Regions from separate parts of the Mesorhizobium sp. B2-4-14 genome, predicted to be linked through region 1. Evidence: predicted binding sites of a transcription regulator. Region 1 holds the regulator's gene; each other region holds the start of a gene.

Region 1 (4,405 bases):
CTGGTCAAGCAATCTCAACGCGCCGATGGCCAGCCTGCCTGTCACCATCTTCCAGTTCGCTCTCAGCCCTTACGAGGAATGGCAGCAGCTGGCGTGGACCGGCGCACTTATAATCACCCTAACGGTTCTCGGGCTGAGCATCTTCGCCCGCAGCCTTACCGGACGCAGAGAGGACAGATGAAACCGATGTTGTCCACCGAGTTGAACGTGGCCGAGGCTGCCGTGGAAAAGGCCAAGATCGAGGTCAAGAACCTCAATTTCTACTACGGCCAGTCGAAGGCGCTGAAGGACATCAGCCTGTCGCTGCCCGAGCGCAGTGTCACCGCCTTCATCGGCCCTTCGGGCTGCGGAAAGTCGACGCTGCTGCGCGTCTTCAACCGCATCTACGAGCTCTACCCGAGGCAGAGCGCCGAGGGTCAGGTGCTGCTTGACGGCCGGAACATTCTCGACCGCTCGCAGGACCTCAACCTGCTGCGCACCAAGATCGGCATGGTGTTCCAGAAGCCGACGCCGTTTCCGATGTCGATCTATGAAAACATCGCGTTCGGCGTCAGGCTCTATGAGAAGATCAGCAAGGCCGAGATGGACGGCCGTGTCGAGCAGGCGCTGAAGCGCGCGGCTCTGTGGACCGAGGTCAAGGACAAGCTCAACGCCAGCGGCCTCAGCCTTTCGGGCGGCCAGCAGCAGCGTCTTTGCATCGCCCGCACCGTGGCGGTGAAGCCGGAGGTCATCCTGCTCGACGAGCCGGCATCGGCGCTCGACCCGCTGTCGACCGCCAAGATCGAGGAATTGATCGACGAGCTGCAAGCCGACTACACGATCGTCATCGTCACCCACAACATGCAGCAGGCGGCGCGCGTGTCGCGCCAGACGGCTTTCATGTATCTGGGCGAGCTGGTCGAGTTCGATCGTACGGAGAAGATCTTCACATCGCCCCGCGAGAAGCGCACGCAGGACTATATCACCGGCCGCTTCGGCTGATCTCACGCATACGAGGACCAGGATCATGGCCGAACACACAGTCGCTTCTTTCGACGAGGATCTCGGACAGATCAGCAGGCTGATCAGCGACATGGGCGATCTCGCCAGCTCGATGGTCGGCGGCGCCACCAAGGCGCTGCTGAACTCCGACAACGCGCTGGCACAGCGCGTTGTCTCCGACGACGTCATCATGGACGCGCGCCAGCGCGAACTCGACGACCGCGCCATCACGCTGATCGCCAAGCGCCAGCCGATGGCCGACGATCTGCGGCATGTCGTCGGGTCGATCCGCATGGCCGGTGACCTCGAACGCATTGGCGACCTTGCCAAGAACATCGCCAAGCGCGTCGGTACGGTCGGCCTGTCCACCACGCCGCGCGACCTGTCGCATTCCATCGACGCCATGGCGCAGCTGGTGCTGATCCAGGTGCAGGGCGTGATCGAGGAGTATGCGGCGCACGATGCCGAGGCCCTTGCCAAGCTGCGCGCCGATGACGAACGTATCGACGTCAAATACACCTCCGTGTTCCGCGAACTTCTCACCTACATGATGGAGGATCCGCGCAACATCACGGCTTGCACGCATCTGTTGTTCTGCGCCAAGAATCTCGAGCGCATCGGCGACCATGTGACCAACATCGCCGAGAATGCCTACTATGTGCTGACCGGTACGCAGCTGCCCGCGAATCGTCCGAAGCAGGACGAAACGGCGATGTCGGCGCCGGCGGCTTGATCGTCAGAGCGGTTCACCGTTTTACGGAAAACCGCTCTCTCTCTTGTTTCCATGCAATTCCGGACGGAAAACCGCTTCACACTTTTCCTGGAATTGCCTTAGAGGTGACCAGTCGATGATCGCGCCACGCATCATGGTGGTGGAGGATGAGGAGCCACTCGGCGTGCTCCTCCGCTACAATCTGGAATCGGAAGGCTACCAGGTCGAGGTGGTCCCGCGCGGCGACGAGGCGGAGATTCGCCTGCAGGAGAACGTCCCCGACCTCCTGGTGCTCGACTGGATGGTGCCGGCGGTGTCCGGGATCGAACTCTGTCGCCGGCTAAGGATGCGGCCCGAGACCGAGCGGCTGCCGATCATCATGCTGACGGCGCGCGGCGAGGAAAGCGACCGCGTGCGCGGCCTTTCGACCGGCGCCGACGATTATCTGGTCAAGCCGTTCTCGACACCGGAATTCATGGCCAGGGTCAAGGCGCTGCTGCGCCGCGCCAAGCCGGAAGTGCTGTCCAGCGTGCTCAAGGTGGGCGACATCGTGCTCGACCGCGAATCACATCGCGTCTACCGCAAGAAGAGCGAGATCCGGCTCGGGCCGACCGAATTCCGCCTGCTCGAATTCATGATGCGTCATCCCGGCCGGGTGTTTTCGCGCAGCCAGCTGCTCGACAATGTTTGGGGGGAGACGATCTATATCGACGAGCGCACGGTGGATGTGCATGTCGGCCGGTTGCGCAAGGCGGTCAATAACGGCCGCATGCCCGACGTCATCCGCACCATTCGTGGTGCGGGGTATGCAATCCGCGAGGATTGAGCGCGACTTTATTCAGGCCACGTTCTTCCCGGAGCCGGCTTTCGCCTGCATGCCCGGCGCGAAAATCTCCTGGTCGACGAAGGTCAGCGCCCGCATGGCGCAGCCCTCGCGGATCAGCGGCAACTCGTTGGGCTCGGTGTCGAAGGAAATCGATTTCGAGTGCTGGCCGCCGGCGGTCTGGGCGATGGCCTCGCGCAATGCCGGCTCGATCAGGTCGAAGGCGGCGGCGCTGACGCCGACCATGGCGACGGGGGCGGGATCGATCAGCGCGAACAGGCTGCCGAGGCCGTAGCCCAGCGCCTCGCCGGCCCTGCGGTAGGCCTCCCGCTCGGGCCCGTCCGTTTGCCGCGCCGTCGCCGCCAGCGCCCGCATCTGCGCGTCGCTGACATCGGCGACCGGCTCGGTGTCCTCGCTGAGCTGCCTGGCGTTGCGCCAGATGGCGTAATTGCCGGCATAGGCTTCGACGCAGCCGCGCCGCCCGCAGCGGCAGAGCGCGCCGCCTGGCCGATGGATCATATGGCCGAATTCGCCGCCCGAGGAATGGGTGCCGGTGAAGAGCTCGCCCTTCAGCACCAGGCCCATGCCGATACCGTGCGAAAGGAGAATGGCGATGAAGTCGTCGCGGTAGCGCTCCGGATCGCGCCAGCGCAGCGCCACCGCCATCATGTTGCAGTCATTCTCCACGGTGGCGGGGATGCCGAACTCGGCTTCGAGTATGTCGGCGAAGGCGATGTCGGTCTGCGGCGTGATGGGCGACCACAGCATTGCCCGGGCATCGGTGTCGGTGATGCCCTGGATCGCCAGCGCGATGCGGGCGACGCTGCGCACGTCGAGGTCGGGATCCTCTAGGCGCCGCCGCACGATGGCGACGCATTCGCCGATCAGTGCATCGCGCGACATGGTCAGCGTATCCAGCCGGCGCTGTTCCTCTGATATGACCTGGCCGGCATAGTCGATGACGGCGACGGACAGGAAATTCAGCGACAGCACCACGGTCATCACCGTTGCGGCTTCCGGATTGAGGCCAAGCCCGACCTGCGGCCTGCCGCGTTTGAGCGCGCCGGCCTCGCTCGGCTTGCCTTCGGCCAGGATACCTTCGCCGATCAGATCAGAGGAAATCGCCGATATGGTGGAGTGGCTGAGGCCGGTGGTCGCGGCTATTTCGGTGCGCGAGGGCTGGCCGGCCCGGCGCACGGCCGCAATCACCATTGCGCGGTTGCGCCGGCGCAGATCGTCGTGGCGGATTCCGACCGACATGCCTTTCCAATATCCTCCCGGTCGCCGCAGCTCGTCGTGCCCCTCGAACACTGCGGCAACAGATCAAATACTGGCAGAAGCGGCCGGCGATGTCATTTATTTATTGCGGGGCTCGAAAAAAGTTCTCGGGCCTCAAAATCCATCAGAATCATTGTTGACAGCCTTCCGGCGATGCATCACTATTTTTTTTGAGGCTCGAAAAAATAGAGCCTTTGTGCCGGCCTTCGGGTCAGTTTGGTCGCGCCATACGCGGCGCAGGGAGGATATCATGAAGAGATTCGCAGTCGCCATCCTGGCGGGTGTCGCCATGTCACTGACGCTCGCGTCGGTCGCGCAGGCGAAGGGCAAGGTCATCGGCGTTTCTTGGTCCAACTTCCAGGAAGAGCGCTGGAAGACCGACGAGGCCGCCATGAAGAAGGCGATCGAGGCCGCAGGCGACAAGTACATCTCCGCCGACGCACAGTCCAATCCGGGCAAGCAGCTCACCGATGTCGAGAGCCTGATCTCGCAGGGCGCCAATTCGCTGATCATCCTGGCGCAGGATGCCTCGGCCATCGGCCCGGCCGTCCAGAAGGCGCTGGATGAAGGCATTCCGGTCGTCGGCTATGACCGCCTGATCGAGAACAAGG
Region 2 (4,405 bases), on a different contig from region 1:
TGATATCCGAGTTCCTCGGCCGCGCGCATGATCTTCTCGCGCGTTTCCGTGGCGACGCTGGCGCCCGGCGTGAAGGCGCGCGACACCGCCGAGCGCGAGACGCCGGCCTGGCGCGCGACATGCAGCGCGCTGACCGAGCGAAGCTTGTCCGAGGTCTTATCCACCGTCATCGGTCGAAGCTCATGCCGACGTCCCTTTTTTGCACAGCTGTGCATTGCCGCACGCAGGCAGGCGTTCTCCGGGTATCTCGAATAGGAGGTCCAGGTAACGGATTGATGACGGCTCGAAGGGAAAGCCTCTCCTCTCTCCCTTCTTTAGCCGGTCACTCGTCACGGCGCATCGCTGCCGAACAACTCCAATCATCCTGCGGCGATTGGGAATTGCTGGCGATCCAGCCAGACGGCGCTACTGCGCCGTCCAGCCGCCATCCATCGGCAGTGTGGTGCCGGTGATCTGCTTGGCGGAATCCGAGCACAGGAACAGCGTCAGCGCCGCAAGTTCTTCCACGGTGACGAATTCCTTGGTCGGCTGCGCGGCGAGCAGCACATCATGCTTGACCTGTTCCTCGGTCATGCCGCGCGCCTTCATCGTGTCGGGTATCTGCTTCTCGACCAGCGGCGTCCAGACATAGCCGGGTGCGATGGCGTTGACGGTGATGCCGTCCTGCGCGACTTCCAGGGCCACAGTCTTGGTCAAGCCCGATATGCCGTGCTTGGCCGACACATAGGCCGACTTGAACGGCGAGGCGACCAGGGCATGCGCGGAAGCCGTGTTGATGATGCGGCCCCATTTGCGCGCCTTCATGCCGGGCACCACCGCCTTGATGGCGTAGAAGGCCGCGAGCAGATTGATACGGATGATGGCTTCCCACTTGTCGTCGGGGAATTCCTCGATCGGCGCGACATGCTGGATGCCGGCATTGTTGACCAGGATGTCGAGGCTGCCGAACGCGGCCTCGGCGTCATGCACCATTGCGCTCACCGCCGCGCCGTCCATCATATTGGCATCGGAGTAGCGGCACTTGACGCCGAAATCCTTCTCGATGCCGGTGCGCTCCTGCTTGATCGCGGCGGCGTCGCCAAGGCCGTTGATGGTGACGTTGGCGCCCTCGGCGGCGAAGGCACGGGCGATGGCCAGACCGATACCGCTGGTCGAACCGGTAACGAGGGCATTCTTCGAGGACAGGAAACCCATGATGATCTCGCGAAGTGGGAGGGGAATAGGACGATATAAATTGTGCGTCGCAGCATGACAATGACAGAGCCATGTGTCGGTGCGATTACAGCCAGACGACAGCGCCGGCACGCTCCCCGCGGTCCGGAACCACGGCCGTCAGGCTGACACGGCACTGTCATGGTGCCGTGTCACATAATTGGTGCGCCTTCGCGCGGTCATTCCTGAACGCAATTCGCCTGACGAAACTTCACCTGACAAAACCTTGGGGGTGCAGCTTGGAAATCGCCGATGTCTTGAAGCGCGCCTATGCGATGCCGCTGACCAACCCGTCTTTTCCGCCCGGCCCCTACCGTTTCTTCGACCGCGAATACATCATTATCACCTACCGCACGACGCGCGAGGCGCTCGAAGCCGTCGTGCCGGCGCCGCTGGAGATCGACGAGCCGCTGGTCAAGTACGAATTCATCCGCATGCCCGATTCGACCGGCTTCGGCGACTACACCGAGACCGGCCAGGTTATCCCGGTGCGCTACAAGGGCCAGCATGGCGGCTACGTCCATTCGATGTATCTCGACGACGACGCACCGATCGCCGGCGGGCGCGAGCTGTGGGGGTTTCCAAAGAAGCTGGCCAACCCCAAGATCGTCCATGAGGGCGAGGTGATCGTCGGCACGCTGCACTATGGCAGCGTTCTGTGCGCCACCGGCACGATGGGCTACAAGCACCGCGAGGCTGACCACGATTCCGTGCTTGCCTCGCTCGCCGCGCCCAATTTCCTGATCAAGATCATCCCGCATGTGGACGGCACGCCGCGCATCTGCGAGCTGGTGCGCTATTACCTCACCGATATCACGCTGAAAGAAGCCTGGACGGCGCCGGCCGCGCTCGATCTGCGGCCCCACGTCATGGCCGACGTGGCGAAGCTGCCGGTGCTCGACATCGTGTCCGCCGTCCACTTCAAAGCCGATCTGACGCTCGGGTTGGGCGAGGTGGTCCACGACTATCTTGCCGGTTACAGCCAGCTCGCAAACAGCACAACCCTGCCGGAGAAAATTCGTGCTTGAACGCAACCGAAACAAGGAAGCCGCCGCCACCATCGAGGAGATCTCGGCGCAATACGACCGCATCGCTCTGGTGTTCCAGGGCGGCGGTGCGCTCGGCGCCTACCAGGCCGGCGTCTACCAGGCGCTGGCCGAGGCCGGCTGCGAGCCGAGCTGGCTGTCCGGCGTCTCGATCGGCGCCATCAACGCCGCGATCATCGCCGGCAATGAGTCCAGCCGCCGGCTGCAGCGGCTGGAGCAGTTCTGGCAGACGATCTCGGGCCGCAAGATCTGGTCGTATACGCCGGAGGGCGACATCTACCGCGACATCCGCAACCGCACCTCCTCGTGGATGACGATGACCATGGGCCAGCCCGGCTTCTTCAAGCCGCGCAATCCCAATCCCTGGTTCGAGCATACCGGCGCCGAGGGCGCCACCAGCTTCTACGACACCGCCGAACTGAAGGATACGCTGGAGAGCCTGATCGACTTCGATGTCCTGAATGACGCCAGGAAGCGGTTGAGCGTCGGCGCGGTCAATGTCCGGACCGGCAACTTCGTCTATTTCGACACCGACAAGGTGCGCATCGGACCCGAGCACATCATGGCCAGTGGCGCGCTGCCGCCCGCCTTCCCGTCGGTCCGCATCGAGGGCGAGTACTACTGGGACGGAGGCATCGTCTCCAACACGCCGCTGCAGTATCTGCTCGACCAGGAAGAGGACCGCTCCTCGCTGGTGTTCCAGGTCGACCTGTTCAGCGCCCGCGGCGTCCTGCCACGCGGCATGGCAGACGTGCTGTCGCGCCACAAGGACATCATGTATTCCAGCCGCACGCGCCAGAACACCGACAATTTCCAGCGCATCCACGCGCTCAAGATGAAGCTGCTCGAGGCGCTGAAGCGCGTGCCTCCCGAATTGCTGAAAGACGGCGAGAAGGAGCTGATCGCCGACTATTCCGACGCCGGCGTTGTCAACATCGTCCACCTGATCTACCAGCACAAGGGCTACGAGGGACACGCCAAGGACTATGAATTCTCCGGCACCTCGATGCGCGAGCACTGGGAGATGGGCCTGGAGGACACGCAGCGCACCTTGCGCCATCGCCAGTGGCTGACCCTGCCGACCAATGTCGAGGGCGTCGCCATCCACGATCTGCACCGCGAGGACCCGACCTAGCCAAACCCGCGCGGTGATTTTTCACCGGTATCAGACCTATTGTCGGCGAGATTCCAGTCGCTCGGACGACGAGGCGATGGGCGTTTCGCGCCAATCTCCAAGGCATGAGCCCCTTCAACGTAAATGCGCATATTCTCTTGAAGACTTGCCCCTCGCTCAAAGAGAAAGGCAGCGCTGGTCGCTGGCGCTGCCTTTGTGTTCGAGAACCTTCGGCTCCGCTCAGAACACCTGGCGGAAGACGATGAACAGGACGAAGGCGAGCGCGATCGAGCACGGCAGCGTCAGCACCCAGGCGAGCAGCAGGTTGCGCACCGTGGACCACTGCAGGCCGGAGCCGTTGGCCGCCATCGTACCGGCGACGCCCGACGACAGAACGTGGGTGGTCGATACCGGCAGTCCGAGACGGTCGGCCATGCCGATGGTCACCATTGCAACGAGTTCGGCCGCCGCGCCCTGGCCGTAGGTCAGGTGGCTCTTGCCGATTTTTTCGCCGACGGTGACGACGATGCGCTTCCAGCCGACCATCGTGCCGAGTCCGAGAGCCAGCGCGACAGCCACCTTCACCCAGAGCGGGATGAACTTCGTCGCATTGTCGACGGCCTTGTGGTAGTCGGTGACTGCCTTCAGGTCGTCGTCCTTCATCGGCAGCAGCTTCTTCTTGTCGATCAGCTTCAGCGCTTCACCGATCAGGTAGATGTCGTTGCGCGCGTTGCTGACCAGATCGGTCGGCACCTTTTCGACCGAAGCATAGGGCTGCAGCTCGGCGGTGGTGTTGTGAATATAGGTCTGCAGAGCAATGGTCGTCTGATCGGTCCACGTCTTGCTGCGCACGGCTTCCTGCACGGCAGCCTTTGCAGCATTGGCATCGGCAACGGTGACGCCGGGCTTGACATATTTGCCCAGCGCCGTCTCGACGTTGACGGAAGCCGACTTGTAGGCCTCGAGATAGTTGATGTCGGGCGTGCGGTTGAGCGCGTAGGCGGTCGGCACGACGCCGATCAGGATGAGCATG
Region 3 (4,405 bases), on a different contig from region 1:
ACCACGACCAGCAGCGACACCCACAGGGTCACGGCGAATCCTTGGGCGAGGAAGGGCAGGGCGTAGAGGATCTGGCTCAGCATGTCAGCGCGCCGCCCTGAACCGGCGCTCGACGAGCCTGAGCGCGAAAAGCAGCGCATAGCCGGTCACCAGATACATTGCCGTGGTGACCAGGTAGACCTCGACAATGCGGAAAGTGTTGAAGTTGATCCACTGGGCGCCGTAGGTGAGTTCCGGCACCGAGATGACCGAGGCGATCGAAGTGTCCTTGAACAGCGAGATGAAGGTGTTGGAGAGCGCCGGCAGCGTGATGCGCAGCATGGTCGGCAGGCGCACGTGGAGCAGCCTTTGCCAGGGCGTCAGGCCGATGGCCTTGCCGGCATCGAGTTGGCCACGTGGAACAGCCTCGAGGCCCGAGCGAAACACCTCGACCAGATAGGCGCCGCTATAGACCGACAGCGTCAGGACAAACGAGGTCGGCGCGCTGTAGGCGAGGTCCACCACGGTCGGCAGGCCGTAGAAGACGAGATAGACGAGCAGGATCAGCGGCACGTTGCGGATGAATTCGACATAGGCGGCGATCGTCGCACGCACGACGCGCCCGGCCGAGACATACCAGACCGCCAGCACCAGCCCGATGACGATGCCGATGGCGATCGAGATGACGGCAAGCTCGAGGCTGAGCAGCAGGCCGCCCCACAGCTTGTCGAAGTGCCGCCAGATCAGGTTGAAGTTGAGGGCATAGCCCATGCGTCCGCCTCGGTGTGAAGGGCGTCGGAAGAAGCCAGGCGGAAAGGGTGCCGAATGCCGCCCCTTCCGCCTGCTGGATCAGATGACCGGGAAGCCGGGGTGGCGCGGCGGCGGCTCCTGGCCGAAATACTGCTTGAAGGCGGCGTCGTATAGAGCCGTCTCATGGCCGAACATGGCGATGGTGAAGGTCTGGTCGACGAAGGTCAGCCAGTCCAGATCGCCTTGCCGGACCGCGGCGCCATAGAGCATCGAATACCAGCTCTTGCCGGCATCGAAATATTTGTCCGGATTGCGCGAGGCGAGCCAGCGCACGGTGGAGAGATCGACCGCGGCGGCGTCGACCCGTTTGGATTCCAGCGCCTGCAGCACGTTGGCCTGGGTGTCGATCTGCATCACCTGCGCCTGCGGCAAGGCAAAGTGGACAGAGGCCTCCGCGTCGACATTCTGCAGGATGGAAATGCGCGTCGCCGAACCGCCGGCAAGCAGTTTGTCGAAGGTCTTGTTCTCGGCGCTGGGAAGCGTCAGCAGCGCAACGCCCTCGACATAGTATGGCCTGGTGAAGTTGATCAGCTGCGAGCGCTGCGCCGTCATCGTCATGAACTGGATGGTGATGTCCACCTTGTTGGTGGTGACGTTGGGAATGCGCTGCGCCGGATCCTGCATGACGAACTCGACCTTGGTCGGGTCGTCGAAAAGCCCCTTGGCCAGAATCCGCCCCATGGTGATGTCCATGCCGACCAGTTCGCCGGCGTCGTTCTCGAAATGCCAGGGCGCGTTGGTGCTGCCGGTGCCGACGATGAGCTTGCCGCGGTCTAGAACGGTGCGCAGCAGGCTTTCGGATGCGGCCTGGGCGGCGGCCTTCTGGGCATCGACGGTTGCCAGCACGCCGGCCGTCGCAAGTCCCGCCATTCCCAATTTTAGAAAATCACGTCTTCCGGATGTGTCGTTCACGGCGACCTCCCTTCGTGTTGTGTTCCCCTACGCACAGGTCATACACGCGACAGCGATCATTCCGATTGTCTCTTACAAGAGACGCATGTATCCTGTACAAGACAGATACTAACACCAGGAATCGACAATGCAAGATGGCAGTGCCTTGGCTGTTTCAGACAGCGAGAAGATCTCGGGCTCTCGTGAAAAGGGCCTCAACCGGGTGCTCGAGATTCTGGAGTTTCTGCACACGACGCAGAGGGCGATCGGCATCGGCGATCTTGCCAAGGGGGTGAACGCACCCCGCTCGACGACCTACACGCTGGTGCGGTCGCTGGTCGATGCCGGCCTGCTGGAAATGGCCGGCGACGGCAACCGCGTCTATTTCGGCAAGAAGCTCTATCTCTATGGAATGGATTATGTGCGCGGCAACGACCTGCTGCGGCGCGGGCGCCAGGAGGTCGACAATCTGTCACGCGAGACGGGCGAGACCTCGGAATTGTGCATGCTGCAGAGCGGCCGCTACACCATCGTCCATTCAAGCCCGGGCAGCAGGCCGTTCCGCATCAGCTCGGCCACTGGCCTGCAGATACCGCTGCCCTGGACCGCGTCCGGTCGGCTGCTTCTAGCGGGGCTGGAGAGGCCCGCGATCGAAGGCATGGTATCGGAAGAGGATCTCGTGCTGCCCGACGGCCGCAAGTTGCGGCTCGACGATTTTATCGCCGACATCGCCAAGGCGCGCGTCACCGGCTACTGCGTGACCTCGGGTCTGGTCGATGCCTACACCAAATGTCTTGCCGTGCCGGTCTTTTCAGCGCCAGGCAAGGTCGAGGCGACGATGTGCCTGGTGGTCCCCATCGATACGTCGCAGGAGCGGACCGGCAGCCTCGTCGGCCTGCTGCGCGACCGCGCGGCCAGGCTCTCGATCGCCGGATAGGCGAAGGCGCCTCAAGCGATGATGTCGGGAATGATCTTGTCTTCCAGCTTCATGAGCCGGTCTTTCAGTGCCAGCTTCTTTTTTTTCATGCGCTGGATCTGCAGCGGGTCGCAATTCATGGCGATCATCGCGTTGATCGCCGCGTCGAAATCGGCGTGTTCCTGCTTCAGCCGGGAAAATTCAAGGCGAATATCGGCCTGTTCCTGATCGGACATTCTTTACCGTCTGCACGTCTGCGGCGCCCAAAACTGGGCCTGATTGGGCGGGGGCGGCAAATTTCTGCCACCGGCGCGCAGCCCATACCACATTTCACATTGTCGTGGAATGCTACCACGGATCATTCGACATCGCTGTCCGAAGGTGGCACAGTGTCACCGTGCCGTCACAGAAGCGACCTGCGGTGGACGTGCCTTTGACGGCTGCAATCGAGGAAACCATGAAAGGGAGAACCAATCATGTCTCTTGCATCCCATCTTGATGAGTTGCAGCGGAAACACGGCGACATTGAACGTGAAATCGATGACGCGATGAACCACCCGTCGGTGGACGACCTCGAAATCGTGAATCTCAAGCGACGCAAGCTGGCAATCAAGGATGCGATTGAGAAACTAAGGGCGCAACCGACCACGCATTGAACCCTCACCTGATATAGCCGCTCACCTCTTGCGGTCTTGCTTGCCGGCGGTAAAAGCCGCCGGCCTGGTGAGCTTTGAGCGCTGCGCTACAAGCCGGTAGCCGATATCCTCTCAGATACTTTTACTTTCCATGTCTCGGCCGCGCTGGGTCGCGCCCTGTTTTCAGGTCCGTCGCGAGGCTCAATTGCTGCCAGTGGCGACCTATCGCCATTGACAAGCGATCTTTGCTCCTCCACCTCATGCCCGGACTTCAGCGTATAGGCCCGGAGCGCCCTATGCGTCCACGTGGGTGCATGGCGCTTCAGAGACAAAAGGCTGCCGGCATGACCGGATATTTTTCCTTTCCCTTCCCCCGCCGCACCTCGGTCGGCGTCGACGTCGGCGGCGTGGTCGTCGGCGGCGGCGCGCCCGTTGTCGTGCAGTCGATGACCAATACCGACACGGCCGATGTCGACCAGACGGTGGCGCAGGTGGCGGCGCTGCACCGTGCCGGCTCCGAGATCGTGCGCATTACCGTCGACCGCGACGAGAGCGCCGCCGCCGTGCCGCATATTCATGAGCGGCTTCAGCGCCTCGGCATCGATGTGCCGCTGGTCGGCGATTTCCACTATATCGGCCACAAGCTTCTGGCCGATCATCCGGCCTGCGCCGAGGCGCTGGCCAAATACCGCATCAACCCCGGTAATGTCGGCTTCAAGGACAAGAAGGACCGGCAGTTCGCGGCGATCGTCGAAATGGCGATCAAGCACGACAAGCCGGTGCGTATCGGCGTCAACTGGGGCTCGCTCGACCAGGATCTGTTGACGCGGCTGATGGACGACAACCAGGACAAAGGTTTCCGGTTGACGGCGCAGGAGGTAACGCGCGAGGCGATCGTGCAGTCGGCGATCCTGTCGGCCGAGATGGCCGAAGAGATCGGCCTTGCCCGAGAGAAGATCATCCTGTCGGCCAAGGTCAGCGGCGTGCAGGATTTGATCGCCGTCTACACGGAACTCGCTACCCGCTCCAACCATGCGCTGCATCTGGGGCTCACCGAAGCCGGCATGGGCTCGAAAGGTATCGTCGCCTCGTCCGCCGCCATGGGCATTCTCCTGCAGCAAGGGATCGGCGACACCATCCGCATCTCGCTGACACCGGAGCCCAATGGCGACCG
Region 4 (4,405 bases), on a different contig from region 1:
CTGCGCCGCCATGGAGGAGACCGCGGCGCCGATGGCGAGCGCCGGCATCTGGATGTAAGTCCACAGCTGCGCGGCGATGCCATACGCCGCGGCGACCTGCGACCCGTATGAATTGACGATGCCCATCACGGTCAGCGCGGCCGCCGAGATGACGATCATCTGCAGGCCCATCGGCACGCCCTTGAAGACGACGATGCGCAATAGGGTGGGGTCGGGCCGCAGCAGGGCGAGGTTGGCGCCGGCCAGCCGCAGCGGATGCTTGCGGGCGTAGAGCACGACAAGGATGGCGATCACGCTCACCGTCTGGCCGATCAGCGTCGAGGTCGCCGATCCGGCGATGCCGAGTTCGGGAAACGGGCCGATGCCGCGGATGAGCAGGGGATTGAGCACAATGTCGAGCATGACCGCGAGCGCCATGAAGATGAAGGGCGTGCGCGAATCCCCGGCGCCGCGCAGCACGGTCATGACGAAGGACAGAAGGTTCATCATCGGCACGGCGACGAAGATGATGCGCAGATAGGAACGCGCCAGTGGAAGCGCGTCGGCCGGAGTGCCGAGCGTGCGCAAAATCGCATCGACCCAGATCCAGCCGCAGACCGCGAAGACCACCGATATGAGGAAGAAGAACGTGGCGCTTGTGCCGACGATGCGGCGCGCCTCGGGCAGGTCGCGCGCGCCGACCGACTGCGCCACCAGGATGGTGGCCGCCATGCCGATGCCGAACACGGTGCCAAGGATCAGGAACAGGACGAGGTTGGCGTTGGACGTGGCGGTCAGCGCCGATTCACCAAGGAAGCGGCCGACCCAGACGGCGTTGATCGACCCATTGAGGGATTGCAGCACGTTGGAGCCGAGGACCGGCAGAGCGAACAGCAGGAGTGTCCGCGGGATCGGACCGCTTGTCAGGTCGCCGGTTCGCCGGCGTGAGGGCATTTTTTCGTCCATGGCTGGCAATTCGGTGAAGACCTGTTTGAACCCGGTTGCGATGATTGCAGATTGAACCGGACAGGTCGATGTGAAGCGTCCAGGCCGTGGTCCAGCCGGTGAAGAGATGGCCGGTCTGGACACTGCCGCCTGAACAGATACAGCGTCGGCTGGAACTGGCAAGTCCAGGACGGCTTGCCGCCCGGCCCGCGTCCGCGCCGCAAAAGACACGCGCGACCGCACGGCACGTCGGATTGGATTCCATAGCCGGCGTGGTCGAGCCCGTGCCGCCAAGCGAGGCGGAGATGTTGAGTCGGGTCTTTACGATTTGCGGGCGGACGCGCTCGGCGCGCCCGCCCGCATGCGGCATTACTTCTTTGCGAGACCCGGAATTGTGACCTGATAGACCAGGAACATGGTGTCGACATCGGCGCCATCGTCGGCCTTGTAGGATGCGCCGACCTGGAAGCCGTCCTGGGTCAGGAAGTCGTTGTCATTGGCGACGAACAGGAAATAGTCGTCGGGCAGCTTCGGATCGAGCACGCTGGCAAGCGACATTGCTTCCCATTTCTCGGAAAGCTCGTTGCGGTCCTTCGCCCCGCCATTGTGCAGGCCGAAACGGCCGAGCTCGGCAGCGTCGTTGATGTCGATGAACGGCATCAGCTTGGCCGGCGTCACCGACGGATCGAGCACGCCCTTGGGCGCCACCGGCTTGTCGGCGGCATCGAAGGCGCCGCCGGCGATGTCGGTCGCAGCGGAGACATCGACGATGTTGATCCGGCGGTAGAGCGAGGCGTCACCTTTTGCCAGCCCCTGGCCGTTGCCGCTGTCGCGGGCCAGCATCAGGAACGCCGTATCCGACAGTGCCACGATCTCGCTTTGCGCGGCGACCTTGGTCTTGCCCTTGGCATCCTTGAACACCGGCAGCGGCACGACATATTCATGCGCGAGCTTGAGGTGGGCGAGATCGGAGGCGCCATAGACCAACGCCCTGGTGTTCTGCCGCGTCGCAGGGGAATCGCCGCCATCCTGCCTGGGCGCCGACTGCAGCACGGCGATCAGGAACTTGCGGTCCGGCGTCATCGCCATGCCTTCCAGGCCCTGGTTGTTCTGGCGGCCGGTCTCGGGATCCTTCGGATCAGGATCGGCAGCGCCCGGACCTGGATTGTCCGAGGAGAAATTCGGCGCGCCCTTGCGCATCGGCACGAGGGCGGCGGGCGGCTGGGTCGCGGACATCAGGCGGCCTTGCGCCGAGAAGCGGTAGATATTGGGGCCATATTCGTCGGAGATGAACATCGAGCCGTCGGGAAGCCGCACGATCGCCTCGTTGTCGAGGGCGAGCTTGCCGTTGGTAGCGACAGGCAGCATCGGCATGTCGCCGGCGGCCGGGCGCACATCCGACAGCGGATCGAGGCCGGTGGTGTCGGCGCCCTTGTCGTCGGTGAGCAGCATCGTGTCGGCAAGCGTCGCCTTGACGGCGGTCTGCTCCTGGCCGGCGGCGGGTGCCGCGCCCGGCGCGATAGGTGAGAACTCGATGCCGATGGTGTTGACGCGCGCACGGTAGTCGGTCGTGCCGGCAACGTTGTAGCCGCGATCCGGCAGCAACCAGAGCGAACCCTTGTAGCCGGCCGCGTCACGCGTCCAGCCTGACGTGTCGATCGCCATGCCGGAGCCCGAGCCGAACGTCTCGCCGAACTTGTCGCGCTGCGCGGCCGGAATGCGGCCGACGCCGACCAGGCCCTTGTTGACGAAGCTGGTGCCGCCGACGGCCGCGGTGGTCTCGGCGAGCGCCGGCGTGAGGGCGGTGAACAAGGCCAGCGCGACGGCGAGCGACGCGGTTCGGTGCGGGTGATTCATGGACAATCCTCTTTGTGACGAAGCATGCCGGAGCGGCTGAACGACGAAAACGGAAAGAGGTGCCACATCGATGATGCCGCGCGCGCCTCCCCGGAAGCGATCTAAGGGGTGAACATGATGCTGGCGTGACAGCGGGCGGCGCATCCCTGCCGGCGTTTCATGCATCGATGAAAGGCGGGATAGCGCGAGAGGCTTGATCTGCATCGGGCGCATTCAGCGCACTAGACACTTATGTCCAGTGCGTATATGGTGCCGGCTTCGGACAGATCGGGAGGGAAGGCCTTGAAGCCGCATTATCGCGCAGTGGTCATCGGAGGTGGGGTGGTCGGCGCTTCGGTGCTCTACCATCTGACGCGGTTCGGCTGGCCGGATGTGGCGCTGATCGAGCGTGCCGAGCTGACCGCGGGCTCTACCTGGCACGCCGCGGCCGGTTTCCATGCGCTCAACGCCGATCCCAACGTCGCGGCGCTGCAGGATTACACCATCAACCTCTACCGCGAGATCGAGGCCGAATCCGGCCAGGAAATCGGCCTGCACATGACCGGCGGCGTCAACATCGCCAGCGATCCCGCCCGCTGGGAATGGCTGAAGTCGGCCTGGGCGGTGTTCCAGTCTGTGGGCATCGAAACCGCGCGGCTGGTGACGCCGGAAGAGATCAGGGAGATCTGCCCGATCGTCGATGTCGCCGGCGTGCTCGGCGGCCTGCACGATTCCAACGAGGGCCATCTCGATCCCTATGGCACGACGCATGCCTATGCGGGCTCCGCCAGGAAGCGCGGTGCCGATGTCATCCTGCGCAACCGGGTGGTCGAGCTGAAGTCTCGCGCCGATGGGCAGTGGGACGTCGTCACCGAGCAGGGCACAATCGTCGCCGAGCACGTCGTCAATGCCGGCGGCTTGTGGGCAAAGCAACTCGGCCGCATGGCCGGCGTCGACTTGCCGGTGACGCCGATGGAGCACCATTATTTCGTCACCGAGGATATTCCCGAGATCGCAGCGCTCGACAGGGAAATCGGCATCGCCGTCGACCTCGACGGCTTCTCCTACCTGCGCCAGGAGCGCAAGGGCGTGCTGCTCGGCGTTTACGAGCAGAATCCGAAGCACTGGAACATGGATGGCGCGCCATGGGACTACGGCATCGAACTGATCCCGGAAGACATAGACCGTATCAGTCCGGAACTCGCCAAGGCGCATGAGCGCTTTCCCTGCCTTGCAACGGCCGGCATCCGCAAATGGGTCAATGGCGCCTTTACCTTCACGCCGGACGGCAATCCGATCGTCGGACCGGTGCGCGGCTTGAAGAATTACTGGGTCGCCTGCGGCGTCATGGCCGGCTTCAGCCAGGGCGGTGGCGTCGGCAAATCGCTGGCCGAGTGGATGATCTTCGGCGAGCCGCAGGCCGACATTTTCGGCATGGACATTGCCCGCTACGGCGCCTTCGCCGCCAACCGCGAATATCTCAAGCAGACGACGCGCCAGTTCTATTCGCGCCGTTTCGTCATGACCTTTCCCAACGAGCGGCTGCCTGCGGGCCGGCCCTTGAAGCGCCCCGGCGCCTATGACGGGATGGCTGCCGCGGGCTGCGAATGGACGGCCTCATGGGGGCTGGAAATCCCGGCCTATT

Evidence for each region. The regulator PhoB, encoded in region 1, activates phosphate uptake and scavenging genes when phosphate is short. The targets are predictions, from matches to a motif close to TGTCATNNANCTGTCAT.
Region 2: the regulator PhoB is predicted to act here: its motif matches at 1,279-1,295, upstream of FJ938_RS28375 (acetoacetate decarboxylase).
Region 3: the regulator PhoB is predicted to act here: its motif matches at 2,987-3,003, upstream of FJ938_RS28150 (YdcH family protein).
Region 4: the regulator PhoB is predicted to act here: its motif matches at 2,896-2,912, upstream of FJ938_RS17030 (esterase-like activity of phytase family protein).

Annotation. Positions count from the first base shown of each region.
Region 1 covers NZ_VFVA01000039.1:7,432-11,836, forward strand. Annotated here, with positions in the region: gene pstA (phosphate ABC transporter permease PstA) at 1-181, shown strand, start outside; gene pstB (phosphate ABC transporter ATP-binding protein PstB) at 178-981, shown strand; gene phoU (phosphate signaling complex protein PhoU) at 1,007-1,714, shown strand; gene phoB (phosphate regulon transcriptional regulator PhoB) at 1,830-2,519, shown strand; gene FJ938_RS25045 (ROK family protein) at 2,532-3,776, opposite strand; gene xylF (D-xylose ABC transporter substrate-binding protein) at 4,045-4,405, shown strand, end outside.
Region 2 covers NZ_VFVA01000061.1:7,597-12,001, reverse strand. Annotated here, with positions in the region: gene FJ938_RS28385 (LacI family DNA-binding transcriptional regulator) at 1-170, opposite strand, end outside; gene FJ938_RS28380 (3-hydroxybutyrate dehydrogenase) at 406-1,194, opposite strand; gene FJ938_RS28375 (acetoacetate decarboxylase) at 1,452-2,240, shown strand; gene FJ938_RS28370 (patatin-like phospholipase family protein) at 2,233-3,393, shown strand; gene FJ938_RS28365 (inorganic phosphate transporter) at 3,613-4,405, opposite strand, start outside.
Region 3 covers NZ_VFVA01000059.1:7,837-12,241, reverse strand. Annotated here, with positions in the region: gene FJ938_RS28175 (amino acid ABC transporter permease) at 1-83, opposite strand, end outside; gene FJ938_RS28170 (amino acid ABC transporter permease) at 85-750, opposite strand; gene FJ938_RS28165 (transporter substrate-binding domain-containing protein) at 829-1,659, opposite strand; gene FJ938_RS28160 (IclR family transcriptional regulator) at 1,829-2,617, shown strand; gene FJ938_RS28155 (YdcH family protein) at 2,629-2,832, opposite strand; gene FJ938_RS28150 (YdcH family protein) at 3,073-3,252, shown strand; gene ispG (flavodoxin-dependent (E)-4-hydroxy-3-methylbut-2-enyl-diphosphate synthase) at 3,576-4,405, shown strand, end outside.
Region 4 covers NZ_VFVA01000018.1:27,272-31,676, reverse strand. Annotated here, with positions in the region: gene FJ938_RS17040 (MATE family efflux transporter) at 1-933, opposite strand, end outside; gene FJ938_RS17030 (esterase-like activity of phytase family protein) at 1,294-2,781, opposite strand; gene FJ938_RS17025 (FAD-dependent oxidoreductase) at 3,064-4,405, shown strand, end outside.